DNA from 4 places in the Dysgonomonas sp. GY75 genome. Region 1 is predicted to be linked to each of the others. Evidence: riboswitches for the same ligand, from Rfam matches in the RefSeq annotation. Region 1 holds a riboswitch; each other region holds the start of a gene.

Region 1 (8,103 bases):
AAAAATATGCCATTAATTTTTATTGATTGGTTAATACCTTACCTTTGCATAATGAAAACAAAAGATCAAACAAACAGCATATTATCCAATTTGGGAATTGAAGCCCTGAATGAAATGCAAATTGCCGCTCAGGATGCAATTATCAATAAACAAAATACAATCCTGTTATCCCCTACGGGCTCAGGGAAAACACTTGCTTATTTAATGCCGGTTCTCCGGTTATTAAAAGAGGATGTTAGGAGTGTGCAATGTCTTGTTATTGTCCCTTCCCGTGAATTAGCCCTCCAGATAGAGCAGGTCTGGAAAAAGATGGGCACAAAATTTAAAGTGAATGTTTGTTATGGCGGGCATTCTATTGATACCGAACTTAATAATTTGAGTAATCCTCCGGCTATACTTATAGGGACACCGGGTAGGCTGAAAGACCATTTGGAGCGGAAATCCTTTAATCCCGGTTCTGTGAAAACATTAGTATTGGATGAGTTCGATAAATCCCTGCAACTGGGTTTTCAGAATGATATGAATGCCATTATCAGCCAATTCCCAAATTTGCAGAAGAGGGTCTTGCTTTCTGCGACATCCGATGTGGAAATTCCTGATTTTGTAAAGATGGAATCGCCTGCGATTCTTGATTATACACAAGAAGAAAAGAACGATACTCTTTCTATTAAGCTTGTCCTGTCGCCGGAAAAAGACAAGATAGAATCATTGTTTCAGCTTATATGTTCCCTCGATTCAGAGCCTGCGCTTATATTCTGTAACCACAGGGAAGTAGCCGAACGTATCAGCGATTTATTGAATAAGGAAGGGATACAGACCGGATATTATCACGGAGGGATGGATCAGGACGATAGGGAAAAAGTTCTTATTCAATTTAGAAATGGTAGTCTGAATTATCTCGTCACAACTGACTTAGCCGCCAGAGGACTGGATATTCCGGAGATGAAACATGTAATTCATTACCATCTACCTTCCAAAGAGAGTGAATTTGTCCATCGTAATGGACGTACAGCTCGTATGCATGCTTCCGGTACAGCATATATTATAATGTATAAAGAAGATAAAACTCCGGACTACATTCCTGAAAATACGGATATATTAGAGCTAAAAGCTGGAAAACCTTTACCGAGAAGGCCTGAATACAAAACAATCTATGTGAGTGGGGGAAAGAAAAACAAGTTGAATAAAAGTGATATTGTCGGTTTCTTTTTACAGAAAGGAAAGCTGGATAAAGCAGATCTGGGGCTGATAGAAGTTAAGGATTTTATTTCTTTTGTTGCAGTCCGTTCCTCGGCTGTGAAAACACTTTTGTCTAATATTAATGATGAGAAGATGAAAGGAAAGAGATATAAGATAGAGGTAGCGAGGAATGTTATAAAGAAGATCGACTGATTAGCGTTAATCATAATAATAGCAAGCAGGCCTTTACTTTTTAAAGTAAAGGCCTGTTATCTTAATATATTAAAGATCATTTTTCTCTGGTGTACAGGTACCAATAAACACATCCTACTAATACTACCCCTCCGATAAGGTTGCCCAGTGTAGCAGGAATTAAATTCTGGAGAATAAAATCGCTCCAGAGAATGTCCGCACCCGAATAAATTGCAGCAGGAATAAAGAACATATTAGCGATGGAGTGTTCATAGCCCAGGGTAACAAAGAGCATGACAGGAATCCATATACCTATACATTTCCCTATAATATCTTTTGCCGCATATCCCATCCACATTCCCAGACAAACCAGCCAGTTAGCACCGATTCCTTTGATAAAGACGGTCATAAAGTCTTGGTTTACTTTCACTTCTGCGTAATGATGCAGGTAATGTTGCCAGGGGTCTTTATCAAATAGTCCGATTCCTGACGAGAGCAGGTAGGCAACTACCTGGGAACCTATAAAGTTGAACAGATAAGAAAGGATAAGAAGTTTAACAAAGGTAAAAGCCTTTAATCTCCTCTCCAATAAGGGAAGTGTAAACGCTGTGCAGTCACTGGTGAATAAATCTGCTCCGGTGATGGATACTATAATAAGTCCAACGGGGAAGAGCGCTCCGGCAATAAATTTGATTAGTCCTGGATTTTCTGCACCTGCTCCGGGCATTCCTCCTGCGACCATAACGGATAGCAATCCGCCGAAAGCGATAAATACACCTCCGAGTATGGCTATCAGACTGAATTTAGATAATGGTAAATTACTTTTATAAATACCTGAATTGGCAAACTCCACTGTGATTTCTTTCGGAGTGTTGTAGTTCTTCATTATTTGTCTCTTAAATTAAGAATAGAGGTTATACATTGAGTCCATAACTTTTGAAAATCGCCTCCGCCTTATTCAATTCCTGATTTGATGGAGAGTTTATATCCTTTAATTTATATTCTTGTCCGATTTGCTCCCATTTATGTATTCCCATCTGATGAAAAGGCAGGATATCTACCCGTTCCACATTCTTGAACTGGCTTACATATTGTGCCCACCGATGTAAATCGTCCTCATTATCTGTAAAGTGAGGAACGAGGACATACCTTAACCAGACCGGTTTATTTACTTCGGCGAGGTATTCTATAAAGTTGAGGGTAGGCTCAAGAGGCCTTGCAGTCAATTCTTTATATTTATCCGGATTTATATGTTTGATATCTAATAGTACAAGGTCGGTATAGGACAGCACTTCCTTAGTCTTGTCATTAAACAGGAAGCCCGAAGTATCTATGGCGGTATGTATCCCTGCGGTTTTACATAGTTTGAATAGCTCCAATACAAATTCCGGTTGCATCATCGGCTCCCCACCCGAAACGGTGACACCTCCCTTTACAAATGCTTTTACCTTCATTACTTCATCTAAAGCCTGTTGGGGAGTCAGCTCATATTTGGCTTCATTTGGCCTCCATGTATCAGGATTGTGGCAATACAGGCAACGCAAAGGGCAACCCTGCATAAAGAATACAAAGCGGATGCCCGGCCCGTCCTTGGTACCGAATGTTTCAAACGAGTGAATATGACCTTTCATATTGAAGAAAATCAGGCAGAAAATTTCTAACTGCCTGATTTATTAGATTTATATGGACTTAAAAAGTAGTTGTGATTGTTCTGTTAATAACATCCAGCTGCTGTTCTTTAGTCAGCTTGGTGAAATTAACCGCGTAACCTGATACCCGTATTGTTAACTGAGGGTATTTCTCAGGGTGCTCCATCGCATCAACCAATAGTTGACGGTCGAACACATTCACATTCAGGTGATGACCCGTTTGCAAGAAATATCCATCCATCAGTCCTGCAAGGTTCTGAGCCTCTTCCTCCCGGTTTTTACCCAGTGTACTTGGAGTGATCGCGAATGTATAGGATATACCATCGTTTGCATGTTCGAACGGAAGTTTGGCTACCGATGACAATGATGCTACTGCCCCTCTGGTATCGCGTCCGTGCATCGGATTAGCGCCCGGTGCAAACGGAGTTCCGTCGCGGCGTCCGTCAGGAGTGTTTCCCGTTTTCTTGCCATACACGACATTTGATGTGATAGTCAATACCGATTGAGTCGGGATCGCGTCTTTATACATTTTGCGCTTACGGATTTTTTGCATGAATGTCTCCACGATATCTATGGCAAACTGGTCTGTATTATCGTCATTGTTTCCGAAAGGAACATAGTCCTTTTCCTGTATGTAATCTACCGCATCTCCGTCAGCATCTCTTACAATACGCACTCTTCCGTATTTTATTGCGGCAAACGAGTCTGCGATGATAGAAAGTCCGGATACGCCGAAGGCTTGCGTACGTACGATATCTACATCATGCAGAGCCATTTCGAGAGCCTCATATGAGTACTTATCATGCATATAATGGATAATATTCAGCGCTTTCACATAAGTTTCGGCAACCCAGTCGAGGGTACGGTCAAATTTTTCCCATACTTCATCAAATTCGAGATATTCGCCTGAGATTTTTTCTACCCAGTGCTTAGGCAATACCTGAGCCTTTGTTTTCTCATCTTTGCCTCCATTGATAGTATAAAGCAATGCTTTCGGTAAATTAGCGCGGGCTCCGAAAAATTGCATCTGGTGCCCGATACGCATTGGCGATACACAGCATGCAATACCATAATCATCTCCCAGTTGTGGACGCATAAGGTCATCATTTTCGTATTGGAGAGAAGATGTGTCGATAGATACTTTCGCGCAGTATTTTTTCCATGCCTCGGGTAAGCGGTCGCTCCACAGGATTGTAAGATTCGGCTCCGGTGCCGGGCCTAAATTATAGAGGGTGTGTAGCATACGGTAACTGTTTTTGGTTACCATCGTGCGCCCGTTATTGGTCATTCCGCCGATAGATTCGGTCACCCAGACAGGGTCTCCCGAGAATAGTTCATTATATTCGTTTGTACGCAGGAAGCGTACAATACGGAGTTTCATCACAAAATGGTCGATCATCTCCTGAGCTTCTTTCTCTGTGATAAGGCCTTCCTTCAAATCCCGTTCGATGTAAATATCGAGGAATGTGGTCACACGTCCCAGACTCATTGCTGCGCCATTCTGGTCTTTGATGGCACCCAAATATCCAAAGTATGTCCACTGGATAGCTTCCTGTGCATTGGTTGCGGGATTTGAAATATCAAATCCATAATCAGCAGCCATCCGTTTCAAAGCCTTCAGTGCCTGAATTTGAGAATTCAATTCCTCGCGAAGACGGATCAAGTCATCTGTCATAACGATAGGATCGCATTCCTTGTAACGTTTTTCACGTTCGGCAATCAGCCGGTCTACACCATAGAGTGCAATACGGCGATAGTCACCGATAATACGGCCGCGTCCGTATGCATCGGGCAGGCCTGTTAATAAGCCGTTGCTTCTGGCACGGCGGATACTGTCGGTATATGCCGAAAATACACCTTCGTTATGAGTTTTACGATATTTGGAAAATATTTCTGTTGTAACCGGATCAAGTTTGTAGCCGTATTCTTCAAGGCTTTGCTGTACCATGCGAAGCCCGCCGTTAGGGAAGATGGCTCTTTTGAGAGGTTTGTCTGTCTGTACTCCTACTATTTTTTCCAGATCCTTGTCTATATAGCCTGCGCCATAAGCATCGATCTGTGAAGGAATTCGGGTTTCAGCGTCATAAACACCTTTTTCTTTTTCAACCTTAAACATTTCGCTTAGCTTATCCCATAGCTTTGTAGTGGCTTCTGTTGCGCCTTCCAGAAAAGATTCATCTCCTGTATATTCTGTATAATTTTTTAAGATAAAATCATTTACTTCGATTTTTTCTTTCCACTTGGTTCCTTTAAAATCTTTATATGCTTCCATTTGTTATTATTTAAATTCAATTTGGCGTTTCAATAATCTAAAACTGGACACATATATAAATCACAAAAAGCATGCCCAATTTCTTCTAAAAAAGAATAAACATGGCTCTCGGAACTTAAGGAAACAGAAAAAATAATAATAAATCCTCACCTTGTAGTGAGAGAATCTTTTTATGGTTCTCAAGCCTTATTTCCCGAAAGCTTTTTAATTGATCAATTCTGGCAGGTCTTCTGGCTTACTCCATTTTTGAATTGCCTTCCCAATATTCAGTCAACAGTAAGCAGTTAACAGTTAACAAAAATGATAACAAATAACTGATGATCGATGGCTGTTAATCAGTGGCTATAAGTTTTGTTCAAAAATATCAGTGATTAGTATTAACTGTTCACTGAAAAGAGCTTACAGCAGCGGGTCTGCCCGGGATTCTCACCCGGTTCCCTTTTCACCATCCTTTAAGAACATAAAGGATGACACCAAAACCGTGACAAAGGTAGCTATTTTATCTTAAATAGCTATATGACTGGTAGTAGAAAATTTATTTTGCATATGTATATGCGATAATTCTATACGGCGATTATTCCAAATAACGACCGTTGCACTTTTTAATGATTTTTCGACATCGATTAACCGTTGGTTGCTGCTGCCTCTGAAGATAAGGGATTCGTCTTTCAGTGATTCAACATATCGCCCGTCTACAAGTACATCTATATAGGGAAGTATCCGGGATAGCCTTTCTGACCTTATGATTTGCTCATATATATACCCGGTGTAACACCAGATATCTTTATCTGTTTCAGATTTGATCCGTCGGGCCAGTTCTGTAAATTCTTCTACTTGCATAAAAGGGTCGCCTCCTGTAAAAGTCACATTTGCAAACTCCGCTTCTTTAACCTCCTCCAGTAGGCTATCAATGGAGTATCCTTTACCATTGTCGATATTCCACGAATGGGAATTGTGACATCCTTTGCAAAGGTGTGTGCATCCGGCAGCGTAGATGGCCGTGCGGAATCCGGGGCCATCTACGGTGGTGTCGTGTATGATATCCAGTATTGATATATTATTATTCATGGACGATGCGGTCGTTAAGTTCAGCAAGTTTCGCGCTATTCCATCTATCGGTAGTACCCACCAGATAGCCTGTTATGCGTTGCAGGCGGTCTATTTGCAAGCTTCCGCAACGAGGACACTCATTTATTTGTGTAGCTGCATTTTCGTATCCGCATTTCAGGCAACGGTTCCGGTTATGGTTCACCGAAGCATAGCCGATATTGTATTTGTCCATCATATCTACGACAGTCATAATGGCTTCGGGATTATGAGTTGCGTCACCATCCATTTCGACATAGAATATATGCCCGCCACGTGTAAGATCGTGATAAGGAGCTTCGATCTTGGCTTTCTGATGTGCGCTGCATGAATAATATACAGGTACATGGTTTGAGTTTGTATAATATTCCCGGTCTGTAATTCCTTCAATAAGTCCGAAATCTTTTTTGTCGCGCCTTGTAAACCGTCCGGCAAGTCCTTCAGCGGGAGTCGCCAGTACACTATAGTTGTGCTGATATTTATCGGAATACTCATTTACCCGGTCTCTCATATATGTTATCATTTCCAGACCTAGTTTCTGCGCATTTTCATCTTCTCCATGGTGCTTGCCTATAAGGGCGACCAAAGCCTCGGCAAGCCCGATGAAACCTATGCCGAGTGTACCCTGATTGATAACTTTCTCTATTGTATCCTCGCCTGCCAGCTGCTCGCAACCTTCCCATAGCACCGACATTAACAAAGGAAACTGTTTGGGAGCGGCTGTCTTTTGGAACTCGAAGCGGCGATGCAATTGGAGAGCGGCCAGATCGAGCATCTGATCCAGTTTCCTGTAAAAGCAGTCGATCCTTTCCTTCTCGTTTTCTATGTTTCTGCATTCCAAAGCAATGCGCACCAGATTAAGTGTAGAGAAAGAAAGGTTGCCTCTGCCTACCGATGTTTTCTTTCCAAAACGGTTTTCAAATACGCGGGTACGGCAACCCATTGTTGCCACCTCGTACTCAAAACGGCGGGGATCGCTCTCCTTCCATTCTTCATGCTGGTTGAATGTCGCGTCCAGATTCAGGAAGTTAGGGAAGAAACGATGTGCGCTCACCTTGCATGCCAGTTGGTATAAATCGTAATTCCGGTCTGTTGGTAAATAGCTTACTCCCCGCTTCTTTTTCCATATCTGTATGGGGAAAATGGCTGTTACTCCGTTGCCCACGCCTTCATCTGTGCTTATTAACAGTTCCCGCATGATGCATCTTCCTTCGGCAGAAGTATCCGTTCCATAATTAATAGAACTGAATACCACCTGATTGCCTCCCCGGGAGTGTATGGTGTTCATGTTATGGATGAAGGCTTCCATCGACTGATGTACGCGGCTCACTGTGCGGTTTATGGCATGTTGGATAATTCTTTCGTCATTCTGCAACCCGGTCAGGTCTTTTGATAGATAATCTTCTATCGAAATCTCATAAAGATGTTTATAGTCAAGACCATTTATCTGTTCCAGCACTTTTATCTCTTCAATAAAGCTGCGTCTGACAAAAGGTGCCAGGTAGAAATCGAACGCAGGGATGGATTGGCCGCCATGCATTTCATTCTGGGCTGTTTCCATAGATATACAGCCGAGCATGCTTGCAGTTTCAATACGTTTAGCCGGGCGTGATTCGCCATGTCCGGCATTGAATCCATGCTGAAGTATCTTATCTAGCGGGTGTTGTACGCAGGTGAGGCTTTTGGTCGGATAATAATCCTTGTCATGAATATGTAAATAATTTC
Region 2 (8,103 bases), on a different contig from region 1:
GAATATCGTACACCGATTTCCCCCTGATATCCCGTCTGAGGTTTGAATGCCTGATCTCCGTCTTTGGGTTCGAACCTGTTACCTTCGCCATTGATATAGATAATGTTAGAACTTACTATATCCCGGTACGGCATAAAGAAGTTGGCAAAAGATCCATATACAGAAAGATTTGTAGCAGGTAAATAAACTGCGCCAAGCCTATATGTAAAAGCGGAAGTTGTAGTTTTGTCGAATTCAGGTTGATCTGAATATTTCCGTTCTTTTGATATTGGATTTATTGTGGCTGTGGCTGTTTTAAACAAAAAATGATCGAAACGGCCGGAAGCCATCACTTTAAACTGATCTGATAATTCCAGCAAGTTCTGTAGATAAACACCATTTGTAATATTACGTGTCGCGGTTCCCGCACTAAAAAGAGGGTCCATATATCCCATACTGTGAGGATTATAAACAGGGACTTTAGAGTTCAAGCCAGGTCCGTCAATTAAATCGGAAAGTTGATAAGTTTTGTTTGTTTGAGGATTTGTACCTCCATAACCACGATAAGTATTGCGATAAAAATAAACGAAATTGTATCCTCCCAAATAATTATATTTCATACCGTTGTCGAACTCAATTTTCCCCGATGCTTCTAGCTGTTCGTTTATCACATGCACTGTATAAGCAAAACGTAATGGATATGTGAGTTGTACAGTATCCAAAGAAATATATTGCTTTGTTTGTTCCTTTGTTTTGGCATCGACCTTCATATAATAATGACTGTATATAGGATCGGCACTTTCCATATAGGACAATGTTTCGGTACTGAAATAGTCTATATTATCGTAATTATAGGCCAATCTGTTTTCAATCTTTAATGATTCCGATACCTTATTACTATAGCGGACAGAGACATTCGAGCCGTTATTTATCATAAAATCAGATTCATTGTTGTACCGCCACCTCCTGTTCAGGCCGGGAAGCATATCCCCTTTCGACAAATATTTACTGCCATCCGTATTATAAACATCATTCGCCATAAGCTGGGGCAGGCCAATCTCCGTGCCATACCAGTCACGGTTAAAGCCGGCGCGTATATCCAGTTCCTGCTTGGCATCCAATTGTCCGCCCAAAGCGAAATAGCCGGAGAAGCGTTTGTCGTTGGTATATCTGTAACCTTCATTATCCGACCAGTTAACGACAGCCCGGTAATTGAACGGACCGAAAAATTTTCCACCGAAATCAATCATAGCCCTCTTATTATCCCATGACCCGTAGCTCATCAGTGCATTTAATGTGTTCTTTGATGTCGGTGCTTTTCTAATCACGTTCAGAACACCACCGACTGTAGAATGCCCGTACAGAACAGAAGCCGGCCCTTTGAGCAATTCGATAGACTCTACCGAAGACAAATCGGGTAAAGGAGCAGAATTAGTAATAGAAGTACGTTCATCTCTCACCCCATCTATCATTATCGGTGTAAAATCGAATCCCCGAACTTCAAATTGCTGATATGCACCATAGGTAGTACGCATACGGGTGTTAGGCAAGAACTTTACAGCATCCTGCATATTCACAATACCTCTCATATCCAGGGTATTTGCCGATACTGTAGTTACAGAAAGCGGCAAATATTGGAGAGGCACGTTGAGTTTGCCTACTTCGTTCTTTTTCAGATTAGTACCCACAACCTCTACTTCCCGAATAGAGAAGATTGTGTCTGTCATATTTTTATTTTGGGCAAATACATTGCCTATCATCATGGTACCGATGATTATATATAGATATTTTTTCATTTGTTTTTTGTCTTTTATTAATGCATTACTTCCCCCGTAACTTCATAGATGGCTTTTTTCTTCATTATTCCGATTTTACGGTGTCCGGCTTTAAATTTGAGATGGGAAATATACAAGTCCTGTATCGCTGGATTTTCCCCCAAGCCTTTCAACTGAAGTTCCACTGTGAATCCTTCTTCTTCCAAATCATTCTTCCAGTCTTCGGCAATATCGTTTTTTGCATGTTCACCAGCCACAAACATAAAAGGAGTCAGCACAACTTTCTTCAGACCCGAAGCTTTCAGCTGCGCCAGCATGTCTTCAAAAGCGGGATAGCCTTCTATCGTACCCACAAAATGATTTTTATGCCCCTTTGCTTTCAGCATGTAATCGAGCATTGCATATTGAGCCGTAGTAGCATCGTATGTTCCGTGTCCTACCCAGACATAAGCTATCTGACTGTCAGTATCGTCTGTCAGTATTTCTGTTACCTTTTCATAATCTTCAGGAGTGTAAAGCAAGGGATTACCGATGCGTATATCTTTAAACAAGGGCTCCACTTCGTCTACATTCTTTTCCAGTGATTCCATTTCCACTCCGTCGATAATCGTAGATGCCTGTATCAAAACATGGGTATATCCATCTGCATGTAATTGTTTCAAAGCCTCTAACGGATTCTGTTTATTTATCCCCCGTTCGCCCAAGCGTTTGATAATTATGCGCGAGGTATAAGCTTCACGCAATTCCACTTCAGGAAATTCTTTCCTCACTTTATCATTCAGTGCATCTATGGTCAGCTCACGGGTATCGGCATGTGTAGTTCCAAAATGCACCATCAGAATAGCAGCCTTATCTCCCGGCTTCATCGTTTTGAAGAAATCGGAATGCTCATAATTTCCACCACCATGAGCAAAAAACGGTAAGACTGTAATATATAGTAATATAGTTGCTAAAATCTTTTTCATATATCCTGATTATTTGCTAAACTTTAAAGACAAACTCACATAGAAAACCCGTCCGGGAGACAGTGTAGCATAATTTGCGCCGAAAGGCTTGTCGTCCACAAAATCAAAAATATTTTCGATACCGAAGCCCGGTTCTACAACAAAACCGTTGAAATTCTTCAAACGATGGCGGGTCGCCAGGTTCCATTGATTATATGCGCGCGCAGGATCTTTATCTCCCATATAACGGCTGCTCTGTATCCGTCCGTTAAAGTTTATGTTCGAATCTACAATCCACCATTTTTTATTCCAGTTTACATTTCCTGTACCAATATGCTTGCTGGAACGTACCAACGGCTTACCTGTATCGTAATCCTTGGAATTTACATAACTGTAGCCCAACCCTATACTCAGTCCTGCTCCGAGATATGAATTCACGGAGGTTTCGAATCCGTTTACACGAGCTCTGGATGAATTGGTGTATACCTGTTTTTTCTTTATCCCTTCATTCTTTTCGTCTTCGGTTATCGTTTCTGTAACATCCCTTGTCTGGATAATATTCTTTATCCGGTTAATATACCCTGTAACAGAAACTGTCAGAAAATCGTTGTGGTATTCAGTATTGAGTGAGTAATAGTTGGATGATTCCGGCTTCAGGTCAGAATTACCAAGGCTTAAAGTAGAACGTGTTATAGTCCTTGTATATAGTTCTTTCATATCAGGAGCGCGGAATCCGGCTGAATAAGATGCCCTGAAATTGAAATGGTCGAGTGAATACATTCCCGACAACTTTGGCGTAAGCCTGTTACCGAAAGCTTCATTATAAACATAGCGGAATCCCGGCACGAATTGCAGTTTGCTATCCAGCAGCTTTATCTCATCCTGCGCATATACCGAATATGTATATACATCTCTCGAACCGTCTTTTGTATCCGACTGGCTTTCGATATAGTCCAACTGGTATTGCGTTCCTACCGAAATACGGTTATATTTTCCTAAGTTGAATATACCTTTCAGATTGGCATCATAGTATTTTTGTCTTCTTTCTTTCGATTCATCTCCGTTTTTATAATTTCCATCATCCTTGATGTATTCACGGTAATATTCAAAATTGTCAGTATATAAGTCCAATGTAATTACAGCCAGATCTTTAAGCATATACCTTGCTCCCGCTCCTATATTGTAATCTTCATATTTCATATTATACGCATATGACGATACTGGTCTTTTCAGCTTCTTGTCATAGAGGCTTCCTTCTGCGTATATGCTTAGAGATTTAGCCGGCTTTACTGTGAATTTCTGACTCACCACATCAGAATAATTCGTGTTCACAGCCATTTTATCAGTATCTATCAACTTATCTCCCGATGTTTCCTGTGTGTTCAACTGCCAGCCATCGCTCTGGTTACGCTGAAAAGAAGTTGATGAGGACAGCCATTTGTAATTTATATCAGCGTTTATAGCCTGCGAAAATTGGCCATATTCGGCATAGCGGGTATCGGATGTTATATAGATGGATTCTTTAGGATTCTCAGTGATAATATTGATAACCCCTCCCATTGCCTCCGATCCATATAATGCAGATGCAGCACCTTTCAACACCTCTATACGCTTTACATTCTTCATATTTATCCGCGACAAGTCTGTATTACCCGATACATCTCCTGCCAGTTTCTTTCCATCTACCAATACAAGGATGTAACGATTGCTTAATCCGTTCATCTGCATATACGAACCCATAGCGTTAGTCATGAAAGAGAAGGATGGACTGATGGACATCATGGCATTTTCGAATGTAGGGACATTTATATTCTCCAGTTCCTTTTTGGTTATCATATCCATTGCTACAGGGGTATTCTTTAATCTGTTGTGCGTACCTGTACCTGTAACTACTACTTCATTAAGTTTCAGCGGGGATTTTTTTAAGACAAATAAGATATCCTCGCGGGAAGATGCAATATCAATCTTAGCTCCATTGTAGTCGAGTGTCGATGCTCTTAATCTGTGTTTGCCTTCGGGTACTCTCTGCAAACTAAACTCTCCGTTCTCGTCCGTCGAAGTTCCCAGTGTGGTATATTCGATCCATACACTGGCACCCGCAACAGGTTTCTCATTTTCATCCACGACTTTTCCCTTTAAGGTCATTTGAGCAAATGCCATGTTTACAATACAGCACAAGATGGCTGTAACCAATACTTTTTTTCTCATTAAAATGCGAAGTATAATGTTAGTAATTATATTCTTGGCCCCGAGAATATTTAATTTATTGTATGCTAGGCAGGTTTCCTGACTTACTCCATCTTTGAACGGCCTTCCCATTTTCAGTAAACAGTTAGCAGTTATCAGTAAACAGTCAAAAAAAACTGTTAACTGATTACTGTATCACTGATTACTGTGAAACAGTGGTATTTGGTCTTGTTCAAAGACTTTTTTCAGAAACATTGTTAACTGATGACTGTTAACTGTTAACTGAATAGAGCTTACAGTAGCGGGCACTGTTCCGGACTTTAACCGGATTCCCTTTTCATGTAAAAAGACGGATGCCTTTTTACATCACCTTAGCGGCGGCAAAGTTAATTTTTTTAAATATCAGAAAAAAGTATTTAAGGAAATAATTTGCAAGTATATTATTTTCTATACACCGATACGAGTTTCATATCCCATATTTTATACTTTTGCTGAAGAAAAAGAAAAATCATGGCATATACATCCCATCTCCTTATCTCGGCAATAGCATCCGGCTCCGGTAAAACTACAATTACTTTAGGTTTATTGAGGGCACTCCGAAACAGAGGTCTGAGTGTACAACCTTTTAAATGTGGACCGGACTATATAGACACCAAATATCATGTCCTGGCAGCAGGAACCGAATCAGTCAATCTCGACCTGTTCTTATCGTCAGAAAGCCATATGAAGTATTTGTATCGTAAATATTCATCGGGTAAAGATGTTTGCATTACCGAAGGTGTCATGGGACTATTCGACGGATACGACCGCATGAATGGAAGCAGTGCGCAAATAGCGGAGAAACTGGATATCCCTGTCATTTTAGTCCTGAATGCGAAGTCGATGGCTTATTCGGCGGCGGCCCTGCTTTATGGTTTCAAGAATTTCTCTGATAGGGTGAATATCGCAGGTGTCATTTTCAATTTTGTAGCTTCCGAAAGCCACTATAATTTCCTAAAAGATGCCTGTCACGATGTAGGACTTGAACCATTAGGCTATCTGCCCAAGAATACTGATATAGAAATTCCATCCCGCCATCTGGGATTGAATATCGACGAACAATACCGCTTCGATGATTTCGCGGACAAGGCTGCTGACCTGATAGAAAAGCATATAGATATAGATAAGCTCTTGGTCATTACTCGCAGAAATCAATCGGATATAGAGGCTGCAAAAGAGGAGCGCGTATCCTCACAGGATTTAAGAATCAGTGTTGCGAAAGATGCGGCATTCAATTTCATGTACCATGAAAATATCGAATACCTGAAAAGATTAGGCACAGTGTCTTATTTCAGCCCGCTGCACGACAAGCATCTGCCTGAATCTGATTTTGTCTATCTCCCCGGAGGATACCCGGAGTTATATCTTAGCGAATTAAGTAATAACCGGACAATGCAGGACAGTATCCGTCATTACATTGAAGCCGAAGGAAAAGTCCTCGCCGAATGTGGAGGCATGATGTACCTGTCTTCATCTATCTCCGATGAAAATGGTACTGAATACCCGATGGTAAACATTTTCGACCAAAAAGCCACAATGGAGAATATGAAGCTCAAACTGGGTTACAGACAATTCAAGTATAATGGTCTGTCGCTGAAAGGACACGAATTCCACTATTCCTCCATAAAAAGCGAACAACAAAGCGTTGTACAACAATACACAGCCAAAGGGCAAGTTACAGATACCAAACTGTTGCGTTACAAGAATGTTATCGCAGGCTATACACATCTTTACTGGGCAGATATGGATGATCTGATGGATCTATTTTAAGAAAAGAAACTCCTATGCATCTATTATTTAGTTATTATATTTGTAGAAATATATAACAAATGGCTATCGATATCATTCTTACCATAATAGGAGCAATTCTCATTATCACGGGCATAGTGGGTTGTATCATGCCCGTACTACCGGGTATTCCTCTCAGCTATGCAGGTATCTTTCTTTTACATCTGACGTCGAAAGTTGAATTTTCCACTCAGTTCTTAATCATATGGGCCATTGTTGTCATCATTGTACAAATACTCGATTTCTATATCCCGGTATGGGGTACCCAGAAATTCGGCGGAGGGAAGAAGGGTATTTGGGGTAGTGCGGTAGGGATTATCTTCGGTCTGTTCTTTCTTCAACCCTTCGGTATTATCCTTTTCCCGTTTCTAGGAGCCTTTATTGGAGAACTGATAGACGGCAAAGAACCAAAGCCCGCTCTTAAGGCCGGGTTTGGAGCTTTTATCGGATTTATGACCGGAACTGTAATGAAACTGGCTGTAGCTTTCATTCTTGCTTTTTACTTCTTCAAAGAGGTAATTGGTATCTTTTTCTGAAGCTTTTATAGACGGCACTCTCTTTTTAACATTTACATCCACATATCACCTAAATGTTAATTAACAGATTTAAAATACAACTAAGCTAAACGATCCCTATATTTGTATATTATAGAGAGCCCTTAATTAAAATTAAATCGTTATGCTAATGAAAAAACTAGTTCCTTTGTTTTCTCTGACAGCTATGGTACTGATAACGTCGTGCAACGGTCCGGAACCAACTGTAGAGAAGCCTTACAACCAAAGTATAAACATTACTCCTATCCCGCTCGAACTGATACAAAAGCAAGACACTTTCAAGCTTTCTAAGAGGATTGTTTTCGTCGCAGGCAATACAGATATAGAAAAGGTTGCTGCTTATTTTTCCGCAAAGATAAAGGCCTCAACCGGATATGACCTTAAAACAGTAAAAGACAAACCGGCTTCTGATTACATAAGCCTGAATATTGTACCCGACCTCACTCTCAATGATGAAGGATATACATTAGACATAACACATCAAGGTATAGATATACAGGCGAAAACGGCCCAAGGATTATTCTATGGTATGCAAACAGTTATGCAGTTACTGCCTGCCGAAATAGAAAGTCCTACCCTTATTAAAAATATAGCATGGAATATTCCGGCAGTAACAGTCAAAGATGAACCTCGTTTCAAATACCGTGGATTGCATCTCGATGTATGCCGCCATTTTGTTGATGTGGACTTTATCAAGAAGCAACTGGATGTATTAGCCATGTTCAAAATCAATAAGTTCCACTGGCATCTGACAGAAGATCAGGCCTGGCGCATCGAGATAAAGAAATACCCTAAACTGACAGAGATGGGTGCTGTACGCACCGAAGGTGAAGGAAA
Region 3 (8,103 bases), on a different contig from region 1:
ACGAAAAAGAGATTATCAACATAAGGGCTTTGATAATTGCCGAACGTGACACTCAGAAAGGTATTATCATAGGCCATAAGGGTGCAGCGCTGAAGAAAGTGGCCACAATGGCCCGCAAAGACATGGAACGCTTCTTCAATAAAAAGATATTCCTTGAAATATATGTCAAGGTAGAAAAAGATTGGCGAAGCAGGGATAACCTACTCCGCCAATACGGATATCGTCTGGATTGATTTTATTCTTACTCTTCAATTGAAAATCCTACCGACTTGAGGTCGTCCCAAAAGCGCGGATAAGACTTTGTCACCACTTTAGGGTGCGCAATATTGATATGATCCAGTTTTATGGCTGCCGGAGCAAAGGCCATCGCCATACGGTGGTCTTCATAAGTTTTTATTACCGGATCAGCCTCCGGTTCACACCTTTCACCGTTCCATTCCAGGATACTATCATCGCTATCGTATAACAGGTAACCTAGTTTCTTCATTTCATTCTTCAAAGCCTCTATCCGGTCGGTCTCCTTTATCTTGAGCGTTTGCAAGCCTGTGAACATAAATGGAATACCCATCATACAGCATGTAACGGCAAAAGTCTGAGCCAGATCCGGCTCATTCACAAAATTATGGAACATCTTTTTCGTCACCTTGCCGGTCTTGGTCAGTATCACACCATCTTTGGTATATTCGGTTGCTACACCCAGATCAAGAAACAACTCGGCAACTTTAGAGTCTCCTTGCATACTGTTTTTAAACAGACCCTTCAACTCTATACGGGCATCATCGGCAAGAGCAGCTATTTCGTACCAATACGAAGCTGCAGACCAGTCCGATTCTACAGTATAGTGTGTTGCCCGATATTCTTCTGGATATATCTTGATTGTACGGCCGTCCCAATGGGTCTTCACCCCGAACTGGGCCATCATACCTAATGTCAGCTTAATATATGGTACAGATATAATATTCCCTTCCAGATGTATTATCAACCCCTTACTCATCGAAGGTGCTATCATCAGCAAAGCCGATATAAATTGGGAGCTAACATCCCCTGACAAATAGATTTCACCACCATCCAGTGCTGTACCCTTAATCTTCAGCGGCGGATACCCCACATTCCCTATATATTGGATGCGGGCACCTAAAGAAACTAAGGCGTCTACCAAAAGATGGATCGGGCGTTCTTTCATGCGTTCTGTTCCCGTTATAATCCATTCACCGGGAGTAATAGCAAGGAAGGCTGTCAGAAAGCGCATGGAGGTTCCGGCCGCTTTCACGTCTATCAGGTTACTACCTGAGGTGAAAGCTTCGACCATCACATTGGTATCATCACAATCAGAAAGATTAGCTATTTCTGAGGCGCTAAGGCTCAACGCATTTAATATAAGAGCCCTGTTACTGATGCTTTTTGAAGCAGGAAGTGGTATTATCGAATTTAAGGCATTTGGTGCCGTGATTTTATATTGCATATCGTGATTTAATCTTCATACGAATTTAAACAAAAACTCATAAAAATCAAAGTCTTAAACATAGATTAAGAATTTACTACGAATAACAACATTTTTGACTTTTATGAGTATTCAGATTATTTATTATCACTGGTTATTATCATCCTGTATTACGCATACCGGCAGCAATACCCGAGATTGTAATCATCAGAGCCAATTCCAGTTCCGACGAATGCTCCTCGTCTTTTCTCGTCCGGTGCAACAATTCCACCTGAAGAAGATTCAGCGGATTTGTATAAATATTACGCATTGCGATATTCTCTGCAACATCGGGCAGGCTTTCCATCAGATGGTCATCCTGCGATATCCTCAATATTGTATTCATATCGCTTTCGAGCTGGCTCCTCAGTTTTTTCCCCAGTATCTGCAACTTATCTTCCACAAGCCTTTCATCATAATACTGCGACATACGCAAGTCGGCTTTGGCAAATACCATTTCGAGCATACTGATACGGGTTCCGAAGAACGGCCAGTCTTTATACATAGCTTTCAGTGTATCCATTTTACCATTGTCTATCACCTGCTGTAAGGCTTCCCCTGCACCCAGCCACGCCGGAAGCATCAGGCGGTTTTGAGTCCAACCGAATATCCATGGTATTGCACGAAGGCTTTCCACACCTCCATTCGGACGGCGCTTTGCCGGGCGTGAACCCAATGGTAAGCGAGCCAGTTCCGCCTCAGGTGTAGCCTGATAGAAATACGGGATAAAATCAGGCTCTCTGCGAACCAGCCCCTGATAACTATTGCATGAAATATCGGAAAGTTCATCCATTAGGTCCCTCCACTCCTGTTTAGGGGCGGGAGGTGGAAGAAGATTAGCCTCCAGTATAGCATCAGTATATAACGATAGTGTCTTGATTGCCAAATCAGGTAAACCTAGCTTGAATCTGATCATCTCCCCCTGTTCCGTTACACGGAGTCCGTCTTTCAACGAGCCGGGAGGCTGTGAGAAAAGAGCAACCTTAGCAGGGCCTCCGCCACGGCCGACCGTACCGCCACGACCATGAAATAATGTAAGAGCTATTCCAGCATCCTGACAGGTTTTGATCAAAGCTTCCTGCGCACTGTATTGTGCCCATCCGGCAGCAAGTGAACCTGCATCTTTAGCCGAGTCGGAATAACCGATCATGATCATTTGTTTATTCTTGATAATACCTTTATACCAATTGATAGCAAACAATTGTTGCATAATTCCATTGGCATTATTCAAGTCATTCAGGGTTTCAAACAATGGAGTTACAGGTAAAGTAAACGGACAATCCGCTTCTTTGAGCAACAAATACACAGCCAGAATATCTGATGGTGTTCTTGTCATTGAGATGACATAGGTAGGGATAGACCCAACCGGGCTTTCCGCTATCACCCTACAGGTTTCAAGAACTTCTTTAGTTTGAGGACTAGGCTCCCAGTTACGAGGGATGAGCGGACGTTTCGAATTAAGTTCTTTTATAAGGAATGCCTGTTTGTCTTCCTCCGACCAAGTCTCGTAGTCTCCCAATCCAAGGTAGCGTGTTATTTCAGACAAGGCTTCTGTATGTATGGTACTCTCCTGACGAATATCAAGTTGAGTCAATGTTAAGCCAAAACAACGTACACGACGCATAGTATCGAGCAGTTTATCGTCGGCTATTATTTCCATTTTACAGGCTACGAGTGATTTATAGCACTCATAAAGCGGTTCCCATAATTGTTCGTTATGAATAAGTATATCCTCTGTGCGTTCAGGATTTTTACCTTCGATACGGGCATCCAGATAAGCAACAGTATTTTTTAGTCTGGTACGCAACCGTTTCATTAATTCACGGTATGGCTCCTGAATTTCATAATCTTTGATATAATCTCTGAATTCAGTAGTGCATGTAGCCATTGAAAGTTCTTTTACCAGAACTTCAACATCTTCAAGAAACAGTTTTGCTGCTCTTTTGCGGCTATCCAACAATACTTCGTGAGTTATTTTTGCCGTTACATTCGGATTACCATCACGGTCGCCTCCCATCCACGATGAGAAGTGTATCGGACGGGCATCAACCGGTAGCCGGTAAGGTATCGTATTCCTTATCTGTTCGTCGAGTTCACGGATATATGCAGGAACAGCTTTCCACAGGCTGTTTTCCACTACTTCATATCCCCATTTGGCCTCTTCGTTGGGAGTCGGACGTTTTTGACGAATTTCGTCTGTATACCAATATTGGGCGATAAGTTGCTTCAGCCTTCGCAAAATCTGTACCTTTTGGTAATTAGCCAAATCATCGTGGTCCAGCAATGCAAGACAATGATCTACCTGATTCAGGTTATTGATAAGCGAACGCCTGTTTATCTCTGTCGGATGCGCAGTCAATACCAGATCAATGGAGATATTCTCTATTGCTTTTATTATCACTTCATCACTAAGATTCGCATCTTTCAGTTTTTTATATATATCTGGAAAATTAACCGGATTTTCGGCTCCCTGAGCATGAGGCGATACACTATTATACTGCTCAGCCGTATTCGTTAAATTCAGGAACTGATTAAACGAACGTGCCACGGGAAGAAACTCTTCATCTTTCAGATTCTGTAGTGTCTTCACCAGCGATTTATGTGCTTCAATATCTCCCGAATGCGAGGCTTTGGAAAGTCTGCGAATTGTTTCTATCAGATCTACCATATCCTTTCCCTTAGCTTCGCCGATTGTCTTACCCAGCATATCACCAAGCAGTTTGATATTGTTATGCATCAAAGATTGCTGCAAATTACTCATAGTCTACTATTTATTATTTAAATGAAGTATTTAATGTTCTGGATTAAAGATATAACAATGATTCGTTGCCATATACTTAAAACAGTAAGTAAAAAGGTCTGCGACCTTTAGTATCCATTTAGTGTTTATCTATAAACATCAGAATATCTCTAATGTTTTACATACAGTCTAATTTTTGGGCGAAATGTAGTATTAAAGAATATTAAAGATACCCCCTTCCCTCTTGGAGGGAAAGGGATAAGAATATCTTATTCATTAATCAGTGTGAACAATTCCTCTGCAGCTTCACGAGGTCCGTCTTTACTATGACCTTCTATGGCTAGTGAAGTATAAATCTCACCTATTTTAACTCCGTTTTTATCCATATCGGTAAAGTATTCTTTGATTAGCTTACCGGCAAGTTTCTGCTCCTGAACAGGTCCGAATGGATTGGCAAAATAAGATGTCACCAAACCTTTTTCGGTTGTAGTACCTTTTGCTTTACGGGCTCCGGCTTCGAATACTTTGATCGCTTCATCCAGGTCGGTAAAGAATTGAATCTTCGTATCCGACTCTGTGTAATTATTCGCATAAAGGAAATAATCTACTTTATATCCTTTCATAATAACATCGTATGTGGCTGCCGGTATAGTGATTCGGGCGTTAACCTTATCAGGATTGGTATAAATTCCTCTTTCTAATTGCTCAAAAGCGTACATAGGATCGAGGTCATCGATACGGACAAATGCCCCGATCTCTGTCCCATAACCTTTTATAGTGCCGTCTGCTTCTTTTTTCAAATATCCCATATCATCAAATATGATACGCATATGACGGATATATTTCTCGTTCAGTGTACGGAAGGCCTCGAGGCTTTCTGATTTTCCGGCACCGCTATCTCCCATGATAATGATATTCGACTCTTTTCCGTTTTTCAGTGCGATATTTACCATCGCACCATGTATCGGCAAACGATTCTTTTCCATTTGCTTCACATTGTGAAGTGTAAGTAACATCTTCTTCATGTATCCGAAGTAGTCTATATCGTCACAATGGTTCGCATAACCGATAAGGATATCGTTCTTTTTATCTTTGTAGTAGAATGTACGTTTTTCTTCATGTCCGTCAGGGTAGCCGAAAACATAGATAATATCCGGTTTTTTACCGATATATTCGCTCTCTTTTGCCAGTTCGAAGAGGTTTGCCAGCGCAAATCCATGAACCATGAAATCTTTATGGAAATAGACAAATGTGAGCATATTCCCAACTTTGGCAGGGAACAGGAACCAGTCGTCTTCGTTAAGAACTATATTCTCAATCGGGTTTATGTTATGTTCATGGAAAATACCGTCACGTGTATTTCTCTTTGTGTATGAAATAAATGGAGGATTGAACATCACTGCCGTAATGAACGGTATAGGAGCCAATCCATTGTATTCCACCGGGCAGTTCCAGTTGATATCGCTCAGTGTAAGGGCTGCATTCGCACCTGCTGTCAGCTGACGGTATACACGATATTGATAACCGATCACCGTTTCTTCGATACGACGGTATATAGAGAGAATAAGCTCATTGAATAATTCATTTGCCTGCATAAAGCGAACACTCTGCAAACCGCTTCCGATAGAGCTGTTATGAACAATAGTATAACGCTCTAATCTGCGCCAAAAACTATAAAGTAATTCTATCAGTTCAATAAACAAGTCTTTATCATTGAAGAAGATAGCATATTTTCCATGCACATTCTGCACTTCATCAGTATTGCATACTGTAAGCAATTTAAATGCCTCTATCAGCGTTTTTTCAAACTCCTCATCAGTTTTAAATTCTTTGATATAGTATTCGTAAATAATAACTTCTTCTTTCTTCAATTTCTGAATAAAGACTTCTATAACTCTATGGAATCCATAACTGTTAAGTATTTTCTGTCGCGTGTCGCAAAATTTCAGAGTGAAGTTGAGTATTGCTTTACCTTCGCCTAGAGTGAATTCTTGTAGCATGTCTGATATTGTTTATTATTTATAATTTTTGATTATCCGCACAATTTTCAGTTTATAATCTTCTGTTACATGACTAAAGCGAACAGAAGATCACAAACTGATTACTCCAACCTGAACATAATCAGGTTTGAGATGCTTTCTAGCTTCAAATTTAAGGAAACTTACCTATACAATTAAACGAATTAATGACTAAATTTATAATAAATTGTAAAATTAAAACAAGTTTTTGCTATTTTACTGTAATATAGTTCTTTATAAATCATTCATTTTTGTTCTTAGTCAAAAATTTAGGATTTACATCGAATGCATAGAAGGAACTGTTGGTTTCTTGTAAACATTTAGGACACAAGCAGTCGCGGTAATTATCTTTTATATAATCACGGACTCCTATAACAAGACTTACTTTACGGCAACTACATAGCTCTATCCTGTCCTCCCTGCAACTAAATGATGCCGAACACCTTTTACATATCTTTTTCATTGTTTTTGTTTTTAAAATTTGTAATATAATGATAACCAGAGCAGAAAGTGCCTGCAATATAAACTTATGTCACCACACAGATAGAATGGACATAAGATTGATATTAAACACAATCATTTCTTGAAATACAAATACTTAAATAGTGAGATAAATCTCTTGTTTTCCTATCTTTTTCCGCGAAAGATGAAAATATATGCTTTGGCAGGTCTTCTGACTCACTCCATCTTTAAACATCCTTCCCATTCAATAATGAATAGTGGTATGGGTTTTGTTTAAAAACTTTTTCAGCAATACTGTTAACTGATTACTGTTAACTGCTCACTGAAAAGAGCTTACAGCAGCGCGACTGTTCAGGATTTACACCTGATTCCCTTTTCATTACTATCCGGCAAATGCGGACTTGTAACACCAATACAAAAACAAAGATATAGAATAAAATAGAATTGCAATGTGTTTTGAAAGAAAGTTATCAAAAAAAACACGTTATCATATTCATGACAACATGTTTCCATATATTCAATTAGTGATCTCTATTCTTCTTCCAGATCCCAATCATCGAAGAAAGAATAATCGTCTGTAAACTGCTCCAACTCGCGGCGATCTTTTTTTGTAGGACGCCCCGTTCCACGGGCTCGATCTACAAATCCGGTCATCTTGGACATCTCCAAAATTTCAAGTTGTGAAGGATGAGTTACATCACGCATAAATTCAGGCACGAGCTTTGCACCCATCCTGTTTTCAGAAAGAGCCAATACTTCGAATGAATATGTCACAGGCGGACGACGAACCTCTATTACATCTCCGGCCTTTATCATCCGCGATGGCTTTACAGTTACGCCTTTGATCGTTATACGCCCTTTTTTGCAGGCCTCTATGGCAATAGAGCGCGTTTTGAACAGACGCACAGCCCAGAGCCATTTATCGATTCGCACTTCGTTCTTTACTTCTTTAGCCATATCTTACTTATTGTTATACTGATTCATTGTGTTTTGTATCCCTGCCAGACAAAAACTCTTTATTATTTCTCCGCAAGTTTCCATTTTAGCCGGAAGCTCTTTCTCCTCTTCATCCGAAAAGTCCTCCAAAACATAATCAACTTGTCCTCCCCTTGGGAAATCGTTCCCGATACCAAAACGTAAGCGTGCATATTCCTGTGTGCTCAAAATCGACTGTATATGCTTCAAACCATTATGTCCGGCATCACTGCCTTTTCCTTTGAGACGCAAAGAACCGAACGGCAAAGCCAGATCATCTACTATGACCAATACGTTTTCAATAGGAACTTTCTCCTGATTCATCCAATAGCGCACGGCATTACCACTGAGGTTCATGTATGTCGATGGTTTTAGCAGGATAAGTGTGCGTCCTTTCACTTTCATCTCCGCCACAAAGCCGTAACGCC
Region 4 (8,103 bases), on a different contig from region 1:
GTAGCAACATCTACAACCGAAACTGTTTTGTCGTATCCTAAAGGAGTATTATAATCCAAGCCACCTGAATTGGCGACATATAGTTTATTATTTGCCGCACGTACATATTCAGGATTACGTCCTACAGCTACTTGGCTTTCAATTTCCAGTTTAGTGGTGTCTATTTTTGCAAGATAGCCATCATAGAGAGTTGCATATACTTTCCCTTCATATGAGGTTAGTCCGCGAGGTTGCTGTTTTTTGTCTCCTTTTACAGATTCGATAGCTGCCAGTTTCTTTCCTTGCTTATCCGTTACGTATATAACTCCGGAGCCATAAACGGCGATATACATTTTAGATCCGTATACTACCATATCCTGGCCTGTATCTCCCAGACTTGTTCCGTTTGCGCTTTCGAATACTTTAGTTTTAAATTCTGTTGTAAGGAAATTGTAGAATGAGATGTTTGAGTTGTTATTTCCCATCTTTCCGCTGTTTAGAATATATACTCCCGAAACTTCGTAAGCATCTTTTACTTCAATTTTGGCAAAGTCTTCGACTTCTGTATCTGTTGCATCAGTAGCAACGACTATGAAGTATTTGCTCAAATCACGGCTTGCTATAGTATATTCTTCAATATCCGGATTTACTTCAGCTAGTTTATCTTTTTTGATAGTGCCATCTTCGGAGGTATAGATTATCAGTTTTGAAAGATTAATGTGTCCGGAAGCCTTGGTCCATGATAACTTTCCTGCTATTTTGTCTTTTGTATAATCTGTATCCTCAAATGTCAGATCAGTGACAACGTTATTACCGGTTTCGTCCTTTATTTCTACCTTGGCAAAGGTAGATCCTTCTACATCTTTTTTGTTTTTAGGGACGAGCAGGAGATATTTAGTATAGTTTCTTGCTTCTATAGTATATTTCTCTTTATCAATCGATACTTCATCTATTCTTGCTTCTTTTGTAGTGCCGTCATTTGAGGCATAAATAACAATGGACGAAAGTTCAGATGTATTGATTGGCTTTTTCCATGTTAAATCACCACTAATTTCGCCACCTTTCAAATTTACGTCCAGAAAAGCTATATCCGTAGGGAGAGTTTCAACAGAATTAAAAAAATCATTGTCATCATCACTACATGATATAAAAGAAAAAGTTAGTAGCGAGATTAAACAGAGAACATTGAATAATTTATTCATTTTCATAATAGATAATATTTTATTAAGTAAAAGAATGTATTTAATAATATGTTATTACAACTTAACAGTATGCTACTGTTCTATATAATTTAAAAACGATAGTTAGCTGATAAAGTAAATGACCGCCCCGGCATAGGATAATACTTAATGATCTGATAGTTTTTATTAGATAAATTAATCAGATTGAGCTGCACCCGTAATCTACTTTTATTTATATCAAAAGACTTATTTAAAGAAATACTATGATCTGTATATGATTCTATCTCATTATCAAGTATATTCTGATCCAATGCATATCTCTTACCCGATACGATTAAAGTATAAGCTATATTTATCCATGGGTTCTCCAGGCTTATAGCACCTGAACCATAGTGTCGCGGAGTATACGGTATCTGGTCTCTATAATTTTTACTTTCTTGGTCAGTAATGTCGATAACTTTCTGGTAGCTGTAATTTCCGGTTAATTCGATAGATAACTTTCTGCAAAGCTCACTATGCAGGCGTGTATTAATATCTAATCCGGTCATGTCTACTTTTCCATAATTACGCATTTTGAAAATATTCATAGTCGGGAAGGGTACAATCTTATCGTCTACCTTGTTTTTATATCCATCAGCAGATATACTTATAAGATCAACTTTGTTTGATATTTTCCCAACCCATGTCAATCCGGTATTGTATTGAGTAGCATATTCTGGTTTTAGGTTGATATTTCCCATTCTGATATAATACATATCGTCGAATGTAGGCACTCTGAATATTTTTTTATAAGATGCACGTAATCTTATGTTTGTCTTTAAAAAAGGTAGGTAAGAGAGGCTGATAGATGGAGTTATCTTCTTCTTATTATCAGGAACTTCTCCCGATTTGGCATCCTCTTTTACATATGTAGCCAACAGGCTACCGGTAATAGTGATATGTTTATTATTATATTGTGCGGCTAATGCGGTTAGGGATGAATTTCGGGAGGGACTGTCTATATCAGTAAAATTACTGTTAAGACGGTTTTGAAATACATCTTCGAAAAGGCTTATGGAGATATCCTCTATTGGCTTATATAAAATCCCTGCAGAGGCATAATATTCAAACTGGGTAATGCGGTCTTCTTGTTTGCTGCCTGATATATTGTTATTTAGAGCAAAATATTTGTAATATGTACGGCTAAATCTGGCCTGTGCCTTTAGTTCCAGTTTATGCGAAAGCGTGTTTTTGTAATAGGCTTGGGCAAAAAGATCCTTATTCCATACTCGTTCATCATTATCGTCTTTGTAAAAAATTACCGATCCTGGCAGGCCTCTTTCCGAATCCAGATAATTCACCTTGAAATTTAAATTTCCACCTTTACCCAAATTGCCATATAAATTAAGCTCCGTACGCCAGATACTTACGTCAGAATTTCTTCTTTTTCGTTCCTCGGTCTGTTCTGCATTTTTATATGTGAATTTATATCTGCCGTCTGCCCGTTCCCATCCGCTGTTAACGGAAATAGAAAATTGTTCGTTAATTTTATGGGCATAGTAAACCATTGGATTTAATAGTCCGAATGATCCCGTTTTGACCCCTGTGTTTAATGTATTTCGCTTAGTATCGAAAGCCGGTTGTAATGTTGTTATCTGGAGTACTCCGGCGGAAGCATAAGACCTTGCGGATTGAAAAATATCATCGGATTGTCCTATCGATAAAGAAATCATAGAGACATTATCCAGAGAAAAACGGCTTATGTCTATTTGTCCGGATTGTACATTACTCATTGTTATTCCATCATAACTTACTGCTGTATGCTGTGCCCCCATACCTCTGATAGATACCGTTTTCATGCCACCTATACCTCCATAATCTTTTATGCTGACGCCCGAGAATCTGCGTACAGCATCCGATACGGATAGTATGCCGATCCGTTCCATTTCGGCGTTGTCTATCACTTGCAGCGGTGTGGTTGAACGGGCAGCCGATGGCTTTATATGTGCAGATACTTCTACCTCCGATAGTTTTTGTGTCTTGATACTATCATTTGTTTGGGCCAGTAAGGATGTACAAGCGAAAGAACAAAAAAATAAAAAGGCAGAAAATAAAATTCTCATCTATGCAAAATATATCTTTTAGTATAATTGCAGCATCCGATAAGAACAAAGAAAAAGAAAGGTAATTGAATTCTTTTACGCATGTTTCTTAAGCCTTATTCCTCGAAAGCTGTCGAAAATATTTACTTTGCAGGTCTTCTGACTTACTCTTGCTTATATCACCTTCCCATTTTGCAACAGTGGTATTTTGATACAAACATTCCCAGAGCTTACAGCAGCGGGTCTGTTCAGGATTTGCACCTGATTCCCTTTTCATCCTTAATGGAACAAAGTAGTGCAAAGATACACAATATTATAGAAGATTTACTTTTTTGCGATAATTATTTGTGAGGAGTATTATAGAGCTTATCAGGAATAAGAGAGAATGTGATATAGAGGAAGAACTCATAAAAATCTCAAACATAAGAAAGGCAACCTCTCTTATATTTGAGATGGAAGATTGTTTTGAAAAAGCAAAACTAAAATTGAAATGTTTTTTTATCTATATTTCAACTTCTGTTTATTAGTCGGTCGGAATATCAATTCGCAGTGCATAAAAATAAGAATTACCTATCCATGTTTCGGATACAGTAGCCGAATTGCCTGCGTTACTGGTGCCAGCCTGTATAATATATTGAGTTTTCTCCTTTATGTTTACATAATGTAATATAAATGGAGTGGCATATGACTTTATACCCGTTCCGGCAGTCTTCTTCTCTGGATTGGCTCCGGCTCTGGATATGGTGGTGTAACTGCTTTGACTCGGTGTTTTTGAAGATAATAATATCCAATGATACATTCCTGTAAGTGAGGCATTCATGTTCGAATTGAATTTAGCAAATATCAGCCATTGTCCGGCAGGCAATTCAAGCATACCGTCAGATACCTGTACTGTGCTACTGGCAAAACCTTTGTTGTTGTTAATTGAAGTTGACTTTACAGTCCCTAAAGGCCTTAATGCTCCCCAGTATGCATCACCTTTATTATTGGCTGTAAGCAGATGTCCTTGATCCTGGGTGCCATCTGTATACTGGAACGTTCCGGTCATTCTGGTTCTTCCGCTTTCATTCATACTGAATGTATTGTTATTAATAGATAAGATGGCCGGTCGCATATCTACATACTTTCCTTTTATACTTATAACCGTATCGTTAACCATAAATTCCCGGGCGACGCGTATGTCCACAATCTTATTGTTTACTACAACCATTGTATCATTGATAATAAATTTTGCAGCAGGATTATGCTGTATCTTCAATTCGTTGTTATTCAGTTGTACAGTTGTGTTATCATCGAGCTTACCTCCTAGCCATAGCTCTTTGCCATTGGTATCTGTTAAGCCGTTTGCCCCTGATATCTTATTTGACAAAGCTACCCATTTGTTACCGTCCCAGAATTCGATAATATTATTCGTTGAATTATAGATAACCAGCCCCGCAGACTCAGGATTACTCGTTAATGAGTGTGTTGTTATCATATTATTTTTATTGGTATCTGGTATTCTCGGTAGACGTATACCTCCTTTTTTACTTTCTACTTCTACAATACAGAATTTCTCGGGTTCTTTATCCGTCCCTATAACTATTTGTCCTTTGGTAGAACCTATGGCTAATATTGTAAAAATGGGAATAAGGATATATCTATGTTTCATAATGTAAATAGTTTTGTGTTTGTAAATTATATCAAAATACTATGGCTTATTTTTCAAAGATCATATATATTCATTTTATATATGTATATCTTCTTTAAAAGATTTTATTTTCTATTATATATAATAAGGTGTTATTCGTCTTCATTATAATCTTCTATCATAATAGCAAAAAAATAAGGTTCTCCGAACTCTACCTTGGCTGCTCCGGTACCATCTTCTTCTACCAGCCATGTCTGATTGTTGGATGAACTGGCTACAACACAGATTTTTGTATTAGCAGATACATCGATCAGGTAAGTTAGTTCAGGTGACGATGTTGACGTTGCGTCTTCTACATCGGCGCCGATAGTTGCTGTCGGCACTGTTTGGCCCGGAATAAATATATGGGACCAGGTAAACATCTTCTGAGATGCATAGTTCGTCTTTGTTGCAAATTTAGAGAATATAAGCCATTTTCCCGGAGTGAGTGTCAGTGTGTCGGAAATGCATGGGCCACTTATATTTTGACTTGTATTTTGGATCCAGACAGTGCTTGTACCTGTTCCCGCCTTTTTAATTTTGCCTTTAAGATAAGTTTTACCCAATATCAGATCCGGTTTTAGCTTACCCCAAAAAGCAACACCGGATGCTTTGGAAATAAGTACCTTTCCGTTGATGTCGCTTTTGTTGTTATCATAATATAGCTGGCCATGTATATTTACACTGTCGTTTCGGACAAGCATACTATCATTTTTTACTTTTACTTTCAATTGATTTTCTATCGATACTTTGCTGCCTGTCTCCTTGACCTTTAGAGCTGATTTGTTTATTGTATATGAAGATGGTTTGGACCCGACAATCCTACCATTTACAACAAAAACCGTATCATTTACGGAGAATCCTCCGGGGTTACCCGCGCCGGTAGCAAATTCCAGATTTTTACTATTCAGATTTACCATCGTGGCTTTCTCTAGGTTTCCGCCGAGTTTCACAATGTCTCCATCTTTATGAATTCCATTATATACTCGTATCGTATCTCCCAGCATCGACCATTTTAGGCCATCCCAATATTCAATGGCTTTGCTTGTCTCATTATATATTATCAGGCCGGCGCTAGTTCCATCTATAACAAGAGCGTCTCTCTGCCCTACCGATAATTGGGGTAAGCGCAGACCTCCATTGCTGCTGTTAAGTTGAAGAGATGAGAAATCTTCAGGCTTTGCTGTTGAACCAACGGTAACCTGTCCCTGGCATGTTATTGTTACAAAAAAGAGTGATAGTAAAAAAGATGTGTATATCTGTAGTTTCATAATGATAGTTTGTTTTAATCATTTAATCTTATTGCATAAAAGTACTGATCGCCTAACATTGAATGGGTTGAGTGCCATGTGTCAGGTTTCTTTGTTTTAAAATCTATACGATAAGAAGCCGCATTTGCCGCATCCAGAAAATAAACCATTTGAGGTACACTGTATGACCCGTAGTTTTCATTGCCGCCAGTAGTCTTTCGTTCCGGCAAGGTCATAGAAGAGTACAAAACTACATCTCCACCGGAATCTTCTCGGACCAAACGAAGAAAACTCATATAATTTGCGTTATCACCACTACTAGCATCCGTCCTCCTGTTGGAATATGCTGCAAAACGACCGAATATAAGCCATTTTCCTGCAGGTAAAATTTGGTTGTCGGTAATCTCAGTCCATGTGTCAACTGTAAACTTTGTGCCGGATGGGCCATTCGGGCTTCCGGATACTCTGTTTATAGTAAAAGGTTTATTTAAAACGGATGGCTCCATCTGCTCCCAATTGGCTTTCCCTGTATTATCTTTCGCCCTCAGTATTATATCTTTTCCGGTTACGGCTAAGTTTTCGTTACCGTCTTTATATTGTAAGTGCCCGTTTATTTTTGTTTGATCGTTTATTATATTCAATACACTGTTGTTTACATATAGTCCCGATTTCCCGGTATTTATGGATATTTCATTTCTGTTATCTACCGTTAATACGGTATCTATATAGAATCTGTCGATGTTGTTAGCTTTTACACTTAGGCTATCTACAAAAAAAGCATCTGTGTTTATAGACAACGCTCCTTTTTCGGTTTTGAATGCCAGAGTGTGGCTTTGTTGGTTGATAAGGGTTTCTTCGATAAGAGTTCCGCCCAATCGGGCTTTTTGGGGATTGGCCGTATTTAAAAGATTTAATCCATTGGAAAATGAGAAAGAACCGGATAGTATACGCCATTCATTTCCATCCCAGAACTCGATCCTGTTATATGTGATGTTGTATATGGTAAGCCCTTTAGCTGCATCTTTCTTTTGTGGAGAAATGCTTATTGTTGTATTTGTTAAGTCGTCCCGTTCTGTTTGGGTTAGTCTTGATAGGCGTAGTCCTTTGTCATTGTTGCCATCTATTCTCAATATTTCATATGGTTCAGGATGTGTATTTGAACCAATTGTAACCTGAGCCTGTGATTTTACACATAGAAGAGTAGAGGTGCATAGCAATATTAGTTTTGTTGTAAAATTTGTTTTCATCTGTCGTTTCTATTATTTGAAATTGTTGTTTCATTGATGTTTGTGTGAAAATATTGTCTTGAGTGTGTAATGTGTGTTAAAAATCCGATGTACGATCTTGATAAAGCGATAAGGGGTATATAAATTACTTTCCCAAGCGATTTAATATAGGTTGAAGACAATAAGAATAAAGACAAAGACTTATCGAAGATTTTTCTTGAAAATCTATCTAGATCTTCGACCATGCATCGGATTTTAAATATATTGATGGTTACAGGTTGGCTGGTTCTCCTTTTTGCGACTAAAAAAGAAAATTTAGGAATAAAATAAAATATAAAATGTTTGTTTTTATTTGAGAAATAAATTAGAATATGCGTATGCATACACATACTGGTGTTGTACGCGCATGATAATACCGCTTGCTTAAAATGGGAAACAAGAAATGTGAGTTTTTTTGTATTAAGGGTTAAGCCATAAAGTTTACTCTCTCTCTCTCTCTCTCTCTCTCTCTCTCTCTCTCTCTCTCTCTCTCTCTCTCTCTAGCAAAATAATGCTAACTCCCAAATTTCCAGATAGAAAAAGAGAGCCCATAACTGTATTATTTGGCAGGGAAATGTGCATTATTTTTTTATTTATCTTAGTATAAATTGTCTTGTGCATGAATTGCAAAGTAAAAGATAAAAATTTGATTTAACAAATATATTTTAAGAATATTAA

Evidence for each region. Region 1 has a riboswitch for cobalamin ahead of pflB (formate C-acetyltransferase). Riboswitches for the same ligand answer to the same signal wherever they lie in the genome.
Region 2: it holds a riboswitch for cobalamin, as region 1 does, so the genes downstream of both, IR083_RS04690 (TonB-dependent receptor) here and pflB (formate C-acetyltransferase) in region 1, are expected to answer to the same signal.
Region 3: it holds a riboswitch for cobalamin, as region 1 does, so the genes downstream of both, IR083_RS19610 (cysteine-rich CWC family protein) here and pflB (formate C-acetyltransferase) in region 1, are expected to answer to the same signal.
Region 4: it holds a riboswitch for cobalamin, as region 1 does, so the genes downstream of both, IR083_RS19495 (TonB-dependent receptor plug domain-containing protein) here and pflB (formate C-acetyltransferase) in region 1, are expected to answer to the same signal.

The regions. Positions count from the first base shown of each region.
Region 1 covers NZ_JADCLQ010000038.1:64,859-72,961, forward strand. Annotated here, with positions in the region: gene IR083_RS16200 (DEAD/DEAH box helicase) at 49-1,392, shown strand; gene IR083_RS16205 (formate/nitrite transporter family protein) at 1,469-2,257, opposite strand; gene pflA (pyruvate formate-lyase-activating protein) at 2,286-3,002, opposite strand; gene pflB (formate C-acetyltransferase) at 3,061-5,292, opposite strand; cobalamin riboswitch at 5,495-5,785, opposite strand; gene nrdG (anaerobic ribonucleoside-triphosphate reductase activating protein) at 5,797-6,360, opposite strand; gene IR083_RS16225 (anaerobic ribonucleoside triphosphate reductase) at 6,353-8,103, opposite strand, start outside.
Region 2 covers NZ_JADCLQ010000009.1:80,926-89,028, forward strand. Annotated here, with positions in the region: gene IR083_RS04680 (TonB-dependent receptor) at 1-1,775, opposite strand, end outside; gene IR083_RS04685 (sirohydrochlorin cobaltochelatase) at 1,793-2,719, opposite strand; gene IR083_RS04690 (TonB-dependent receptor) at 2,729-4,906, opposite strand; cobalamin riboswitch at 4,957-5,274, opposite strand; gene IR083_RS04695 (cobyrinate a,c-diamide synthase) at 5,396-6,694, shown strand; gene IR083_RS04700 (DUF456 domain-containing protein) at 6,754-7,248, shown strand; gene IR083_RS04705 (family 20 glycosylhydrolase) at 7,397-8,103, shown strand, end outside.
Region 3 covers NZ_JADCLQ010000052.1:43,250-51,352, reverse strand. Annotated here, with positions in the region: gene era (GTPase Era) at 1-233, shown strand, start outside; gene IR083_RS19625 (3-phosphoshikimate 1-carboxyvinyltransferase) at 242-1,462, opposite strand; gene ppc (phosphoenolpyruvate carboxylase) at 1,602-4,241, opposite strand; gene IR083_RS19615 (hypothetical protein) at 4,490-6,220, opposite strand; gene IR083_RS19610 (cysteine-rich CWC family protein) at 6,480-6,701, opposite strand; cobalamin riboswitch at 6,884-7,129, opposite strand; gene IR083_RS19605 (RNA-binding S4 domain-containing protein) at 7,232-7,657, opposite strand; gene pth (aminoacyl-tRNA hydrolase) at 7,661-8,103, opposite strand, start outside.
Region 4 covers NZ_JADCLQ010000052.1:15,426-23,528, forward strand. Annotated here, with positions in the region: gene IR083_RS19490 (YncE family protein) at 1-1,187, opposite strand, end outside; gene IR083_RS19495 (TonB-dependent receptor plug domain-containing protein) at 1,271-3,262, opposite strand; cobalamin riboswitch at 3,373-3,549, opposite strand; gene IR083_RS19500 (hypothetical protein) at 3,765-4,892, opposite strand; gene IR083_RS19505 (hypothetical protein) at 5,024-6,181, opposite strand; gene IR083_RS19510 (hypothetical protein) at 6,196-7,407, opposite strand.